DNA from 3 places in the Paenarthrobacter sp. AMU7 genome. Region 3 is predicted to be linked to each of the others. Evidence: riboswitches for the same ligand, from Rfam matches in the RefSeq annotation. Region 3 holds a riboswitch; each other region holds the start of a gene.
What was found. Region 3 has a riboswitch for thiamine pyrophosphate ahead of thiC (phosphomethylpyrimidine synthase ThiC). Riboswitches for the same ligand answer to the same signal wherever they lie in the genome.

Region 1 (2,260 bases), 350 kb from region 3:
AAAAATTGCCGTCGGTGCGTACGGAAACTTCGCGCTGCTGAGCGATCGGCTCGCTGAAATGGGCCTCGATCCGGAGGAAGCCATGCTGCCGTTCCAGCGTTCCTTTGACCACTTCCATGAACGCACCAAGCCCGGGGACTGGTTCGAATCCGTGATGAAGGCTTACGTCATCGACACCGTTTCCTCGGACTTCTACCGGGCTGTCGCCACTTTCCTCGATGGAACAACGCAGCAGTTCGTGGACCGGGTTGCCTCCCCCGACCAGGCAACCGAGGTACTTCGTGTCCTGCTGCGGCGGGCCTTGGCCGATGACCCACGACTGGCCTCACGGCTGGCGTTGTGGGGCCGCCGGCTGGTGGGGGAAGCGCTGACACAGGCGCAGAGGGTAGGGACTGAGCACCCACAGTTGGGGCCGGCACTAAAAAGTGGTGGCGATGCCCGCGCCGCAATTAAAAGACTGACAGGCGAGCTCGCCGGGCGTCATGCCCGCCGGATGACGGCGCTGGGCCTCACTGCCTAGCGGTATGACCGGGCTTATGCCTGAAAGGCTCCAACGGCCAGGCTCAGGCTGCGTCCAGCGCCTCCAGCAGCGACTTGGCTGCCGTCGTCGGATCCGAAGCCTCGGTGATGGCGCGGACCACGACGATCCGGGTGGCTCCTGCGGCCCGCACCTGCTCTACGTTGCTGAGATCGATCCCTCCGATGGCGAACCATGGCAGGTTCACGGCGCCGTCGGTGGTCTCGACTGCACGCTTGCTCGCTTCTGCGGCATATGTGACCAGGTCCAGTCCCACGGCTTCGCGGCCGGGTTTGGTGGGTGTCGCCCAGACGGGTCCTACACAGAAATAGTCCAGGCCCCCCTGTCCCGGTGATGCCGCGATGGCGGCATTCACCTGCTCGGGGGAGTGGGTGGAAAGACCGATCGTGACGGACTCCGGAAGCAATGTCCGGGCCACCTTCAACGGGAGGTCCTTTTGCCCGATGTGGAACACCGGAGCCCCGGAAACACTGGCAACGTCGGCTCGATCGTTGACAGCCCACAGCCGTCCATGACGTTGCGCAACTCCCTGCAGGACCGCCAGCAACTCCAATTCCTCGGCAGCTTCGAGGGTCTTGTCGCGCAGCTGGATGATGTCCACGCCGCCCTCGAACGCGGCGTCCACAAAGTCTTCAAAATCGCCTTGCCGTTTCCGCGCATCGGTGCACAGATACAAGCGGGCGGTGGCGAGGGCATCAGTCTGGGTCATGGAACCCAGAGTAGTTCCTCTAAACTGGGCACGTACTGCGGGAGCCGCGACGTTCGTCATATGACTGTCCGGCTGAGAGGGCTTAAGAGCCGACCGCTTGACCTGATCCGGCTAGTACCGGCGTAGGGAAGGAAACGCGCAATGGCAGTTCCCCGCCAAACCCCGCTCCAGGCCGACGTGGCCGTCATTGGCGGCGGCGTCATCGGGCTGGGCATCGCCCGCGAAGCGCGGCGACTTGGCCGCTCCGTGGTGGTGATCGACCCCGCACCGGCTTCGGGGGCTACGTTTGCTGCCGCCGGAATGCTTGCCCCCGTGAGCGAATTTCACTACCAGGAGGAAGATCTCCTGGAGTTGATGCTCGAATCGTCCCGGCTGTGGCCGTCTTTCGCGGCAAGCCTGCCCCGCGGAGGGGAAGACACCGGATACCGCACGACGCCGACACTTGCCGTGGGTGCCGATGCCGCGGACCGCAGGGCACTGGCAGACCTCCGTGCGGTACAGCTTGCTGCGGGCCTGGGGGTCGAGCCGTTGTCCCTGCGCGACGCCCGGGATCGCGAACCCCTCCTCAGCCCCCAAATTTCCAGTGCCTTCGACGTTCCCGCCGACCATCAGGTCGATCCCCGCAAGCTGGCGGCATGCCTGCTCTCGGGACTGGCACGCCACGCGGCCAGCGACTACACGTGGGTTTCGGGCGCCGACGATGGGTTTGCCATGACTTCCACGGCGCGCCGCTTGCTCTGGGACGGAGGGCGGGTCTCAGGAGTGGAACTCGAGTCCGGCGCCGCTGTCCACTCCACCGAAACGGTGGTCGCCAACGGACTGGGTGCGGCAGACCTGGAAGGGCTCCCCGACGGGCTCAGCCTTCCCCTGCGGCCGGTATATGGCGACATCCTCAGGCTTCGGGTGCCTGAACACCTCCGGCCCCTGCTCACCTCCACCGTCCGTGGGATGGTCCGTGGAGTGCCCGTCTACATCGTGCCCCGGGACGACGGCACTGTAGTCATCGGGGCCAC
Region 2 (2,260 bases), 1.4 Mb from region 3:
CAGGGTCCCGGCCGCTTCCGCTTCCAGGATTCCGTCTACTGGCATCCACAACGATTGCCAGGCCTCCGTGGTTTGATGCTGCGGCTCGGCTCCCGGGGAAGGCCTGGCAACGTAGAAGTAGGTGTCAAAGCGCTTCGGCATGTCCGTAGGCGTGATCCAGTTGGCCCAAGGGCGGAGATCCGCGGCACTGATGCTGAGCCCGGACTCCTCCTGGACTTCGCGGATTGCGGCGGTGAGGACCGTCCCTGCGTTGGTTTCGGCCTGCGTTGAGGTGGCGCCGGTGGCGATGGAACTCGAACGCCAGGCGGCAGTGTGGCGTTGAAGCAGGTCCGCTGGGTAGTCCCAGCCTGACTCGTCCGCAGCATCCACCCGGCCGCCCGGGAAGACCACCATTCCGGCGGCGAAGTCCATGGTGCTGACCCGGTGCTGGACGAACGCCTCTATCCCGCCCGGGGCATCACGGAGCAGGATGACACTGGCAGCAAGCCGGGGCTCGGATATGGTGCCCTCGCCGGCAGGGTGATCCTGAATGGGTAGGTCCGTCATGAAAGTGCCCCTTTGCCGCGGTCGAGTCTGCTGGATCATTCTCTCAGGTCTCGTTGTGGGGCCGGGTGTACAGGCCAAAACCGGCGCGAGGGGTGCAGAGCGGGCCCCGCAACGCACGCAACCCCACGCACGGGCCCCCCGATCGCCCGATTGTGACCACCGGCCGGCATCGGACAGTCGCCCACAACACGGGCAGGTGTAAACTGAACCAGCCCATCAGGGCAGATTTGATAACGACAGGGGAGCGCCGCCGTCGGACCTTGCAGAGATGCAGGAGACGCGAGGGCGCTGAGAGTGCGGACAGCCGCAGACCCTCGAACCTGATCCGGTTAGTACCGGCGCAAGGGAGTCGAGCTTCTCAGAGTGTCCGGATCCAGGCGGCGCAGGCCGATGGGAAATCCGGGGAGCACTTTCCCCTCCTGTAACCTCAGGAGGCAGAAAATGACCACGGTAAACGTGAAGAAGACCAGTTATAACTGGCGTGTTGTAGACATCGTTGTGGCGGCATTGATCGCCATCGCAGGCGGCGTGATCTTCTGGGCCTGGTCCCAGGGCGCCGCGCTGGTATCCATCCCCATGAACGCGACGTATCCGCCGCTCACCGGCCTGATCGCCGGCGGCTGGATGATCCCCGCAGTCCTGGGAATGCTCATTATCCGCAAACCGGGCGCAGCGTTGTTCTGCGAAGCTGTCGCGGCCACCGGTGAGCTGATTATGGGTTCCCAATACGGCACCACCGTCCTGATTTCCGGTGTCCTGCAGGGTCTGGGCGCAGAGCTCATCTTCGCCGCTTTCCGGTACAAGAAGTTCAACCTGCCCACGGCCCTCCTAGCCGGCGCCGGTGCGGGCCTCTTCTGCGGCCTGAACGACTCCTTCCTCCCGTGGGGCTGGAACATCGCCTACGAGGCAGTGGACAAACTGGCGTACATCACTTTCACCACCATCTCGGGTGCCATCATCGCCGGCGCCCTGTCCTGGGTTGCCACCCGCGGCTTGGCTAAAACCGGCGTCCTGAGCTCCTTCGCATCGCGCAAGGCCGCGTCGGAGCCCGTCTTCAGCTGATGCCCGCCACGCAGAGCGGCAACAAGAACAGCAGCCCGGTGAGGCCTGCCGCCATCTCCGCCGAGGGCTGGGGTTGGCGGCATGCCGGCAGGTCCGCTCCCGCCATACATGGGCTTGACCTCCGGATTGAACCGGGCGAGCGGGTGTTGCTGCTGGGGCCTTCAGGCGCCGGCAAGTCCACACTGCTGCACGCCCTCGCGGGGGTGCTGGGTGACGAGGAAGACGACTCGGACGAGTCAGGTTCCCTGCTGATCGACGGCGTTGCTCCGCGGGAACAGCGGGGCCGCGCCGGTCTCATGCAGCAAGACCCCGAGACGCAGGTGGTCCTGTCGCGGGTTGGTGACGACGTCGCTTTCGGTGCGGAGAACCTTGCCGTGCCGCGAGAGGAGATCTGGGCCCGCGTCCATGAAGCGCTCGACGACGTCGGGTTGCGTACCGCCGCGGGCGGCGGATTGGCATTGGACCACCCGACGGCGGCGCTCTCCGGGGGGCAGAAGCAGCGCCTTGCGCTGGCGGGGATTCTCGCGATGCGTCCCGGCTTGATCCTCTTGGACGAACCCACGGCCAACCTGGATCCGGCCGGAGTGCTGGAGGTTCGGGATGCTGTTCGGCGTTGCCTGGACAAGACCGGCGCAACGCTGGTGGTGGTGGA
Region 3 (2,260 bases):
CGTGCCCGCATAGATGGCCACGCCTGACTCAAAGGCCTCCAACACCCGCTCGCGCCGCCGCTCCCAAAGCCGCACCATGTGGTCCGCATAGTCAGGAAACTTTGGGGCAGCCTGGGCAGCAATGTCCGGGAAAGTCGCGATGTTGACCAAGGTGGGAACGATCGGCACGGACTGCTCCACCAAGCGCGGAATGTGTCGCGGCAGCAGGCCCGTGGCATGTTCGATGCAGTCGATGCCTGCATCGAGCATGTCGTCCACTGTGTCCTCGGCAAAGCAGTGGGCCGTCACCCGGGCACCTTCATCGTGGGCGGCAGCGATGGCATCCTTGACGATTTTGGCGGGGAAAGAGGCAGCGAGGTCACCCACGCCACGGTCGATCCAGTCCCCCACCAACTTGACCCACCCGTCTCCATCCCGCGCTTCCTTCCGGACGGTCTCCACGAGTTGGCCGGGTTCGACTTCATGCCCCAAACCGCGGAGGTACCGCCGGCTCCGGGCAATGTGCCTACCTGCCCGGATCAACCGGGGAACGTCCGCACGTTGCTGGACCCAACGGGTGTCACTTGGTGATCCGGCATCCCGGATCAGCAGAGTCCCGGCGTCGAGGTCAGCGTGGGCCTGCGCAAGGGTGGTCCGCTCGTCAACGGCGCCACCCACACCCAAACCGATGTGGCAGTGGGCATCAACGAAACCCGGGAGGACCCAGCCATCCAACACCAGGTCCGGTGTGGCCGTGGGGCGTTCGAACGTCAGGACTCCGTCAACAGACCACATCCCTTGGCGCTCTTCGTCCGCCGAGACAAGGACAGATCCGCTGAATTCGATGATGGTGGCCATATCAAAAGCCTAGTCCGCAGCGGCGTCCTGGACGCTGGTTCGTTCATGTGACTGGGTGCCCGTTGTGAGCTGTGGTAGCTTCGTCTACGACCACACGGGGGCCCCTGCAGGGGCTGAGATCGGACTGATGCAGTCTGCGACCGTTGAACCTGTCCGGGTAATGCCGGCGAAGGAAGTGAGTAATCCTTTGAGCACCACAAAAACACAGCACAGCCCTGCCCAAAACCCGTCCGGCTCAAGCGCAAGGACGCCGGAATCTGTGACCCAGTCGCTGACATCCCATTCATTGGCCTACCTGGAGGACCCGGACCACGGGATCCGGGTGCCCGTCACCGAGATCGCCTTGGAACCGTCTCCCAACGGCACAGCCAACCCGGCGTTCCAGGTGTACCGCACTGCGGGCCCCGGCAGTGATCCCGTTGTGGGGCTTGAGCCTTTCCGCGCTCCATGGATCGAAGCCCGCGGTGACACCGTGGCTTACCGCGGACGGGAGCGAAACCTGCTGGACGACGGCAAGTCAGCGGTGCGGCGCGGGGAAGCATCAGCAGAGTGGAAGGGCACCCAACCGGTGCCCCGCCGCGCCGTCGAAGGTAAAACCGTCACGCAGATGCACTATGCCAAGCAGGGCACGGTGACTCCCGAGATGCAGTTCGTCGCGTTGCGGGAAAACTGTGACGTTGAGCTGGTCCGCAGCGAAGTTGCCGCAGGACGGGCGATCATTCCGAACAACATCAACCACCCCGAGTCAGAACCGATGATCATCGGCAAAGCCTTCCTGGTGAAAATTAACGCCAACATCGGCAACTCAGCAGTGACGAGCTCCATCGCGGAAGAGGTGGACAAGCTGCAGTGGGCCACTCAATGGGGTGCCGATACCGTCATGGATCTCTCCACTGGGGACGACATCCACACCACCCGGGAGTGGATCATCCGCAACTCCCCGGTCCCGATCGGGACGGTCCCCATCTACCAGGCGCTGGAGAAAGTCAACGGCGAGGCGAACAAGCTGACGTGGGAGATTTTCCGGGACACTGTGATCGAGCAATGTGAGCAGGGCGTGGACTACATGACCATCCACGCCGGCGTGCTCCTGCGCTATGTGCCGTTGACCGCCAACCGGGTCACGGGAATTGTCTCCCGTGGCGGGTCGATCATGGCGGGTTGGTGCCTGGCGCACCACCAGGAGAACTTCCTCTACACGCACTTTGACGAGCTCTGCGAAATCTTCGCCCAGTACGACGTCGCCTTCTCCCTGGGCGACGGCCTGCGCCCGGGTGCAACCGCCGATGCCAATGACGCAGCCCAGTTCGCCGAATTGGATACCCTCGCCGAGCTGACACAGCGGGCGTGGGAGTTCGATGTGCAGGTGATGGTGGAAGGACCTGGCCACGTGCCGTTCCACCTGGTCCGGGAAAATGTGGAA

Region 1: another riboswitch for thiamine pyrophosphate. It lies ahead of thiO (glycine oxidase ThiO); the one in region 3 lies ahead of thiC (phosphomethylpyrimidine synthase ThiC).
Region 2: another riboswitch for thiamine pyrophosphate. It lies ahead of ABQM86_RS18920 (ECF transporter S component); the one in region 3 lies ahead of thiC (phosphomethylpyrimidine synthase ThiC).

Annotation. Positions count from the first base shown of each region.
Region 1 is NZ_CP165735.1:3,113,124-3,115,383, reverse strand. It holds gene ABQM86_RS14295 (ferritin-like fold-containing protein) at 1-520, shown strand, start outside; gene thiE (thiamine phosphate synthase) at 564-1,247, opposite strand; TPP riboswitch at 1,275-1,393, shown strand; gene thiO (glycine oxidase ThiO) at 1,389-2,260, shown strand, end outside.
Region 2 is NZ_CP165735.1:4,118,288-4,120,547, reverse strand. It holds gene ABQM86_RS18925 (NUDIX domain-containing protein) at 1-546, opposite strand, end outside; TPP riboswitch at 775-911, shown strand; gene ABQM86_RS18920 (ECF transporter S component) at 988-1,608, shown strand; gene ABQM86_RS18915 (ABC transporter ATP-binding protein) at 1,608-2,260, shown strand, end outside.
Region 3 is NZ_CP165735.1:2,767,783-2,770,042, forward strand. It holds gene ABQM86_RS12765 (amidohydrolase family protein) at 1-837, opposite strand, end outside; TPP riboswitch at 922-1,029, shown strand; gene thiC (phosphomethylpyrimidine synthase ThiC) at 1,025-2,260, shown strand, end outside.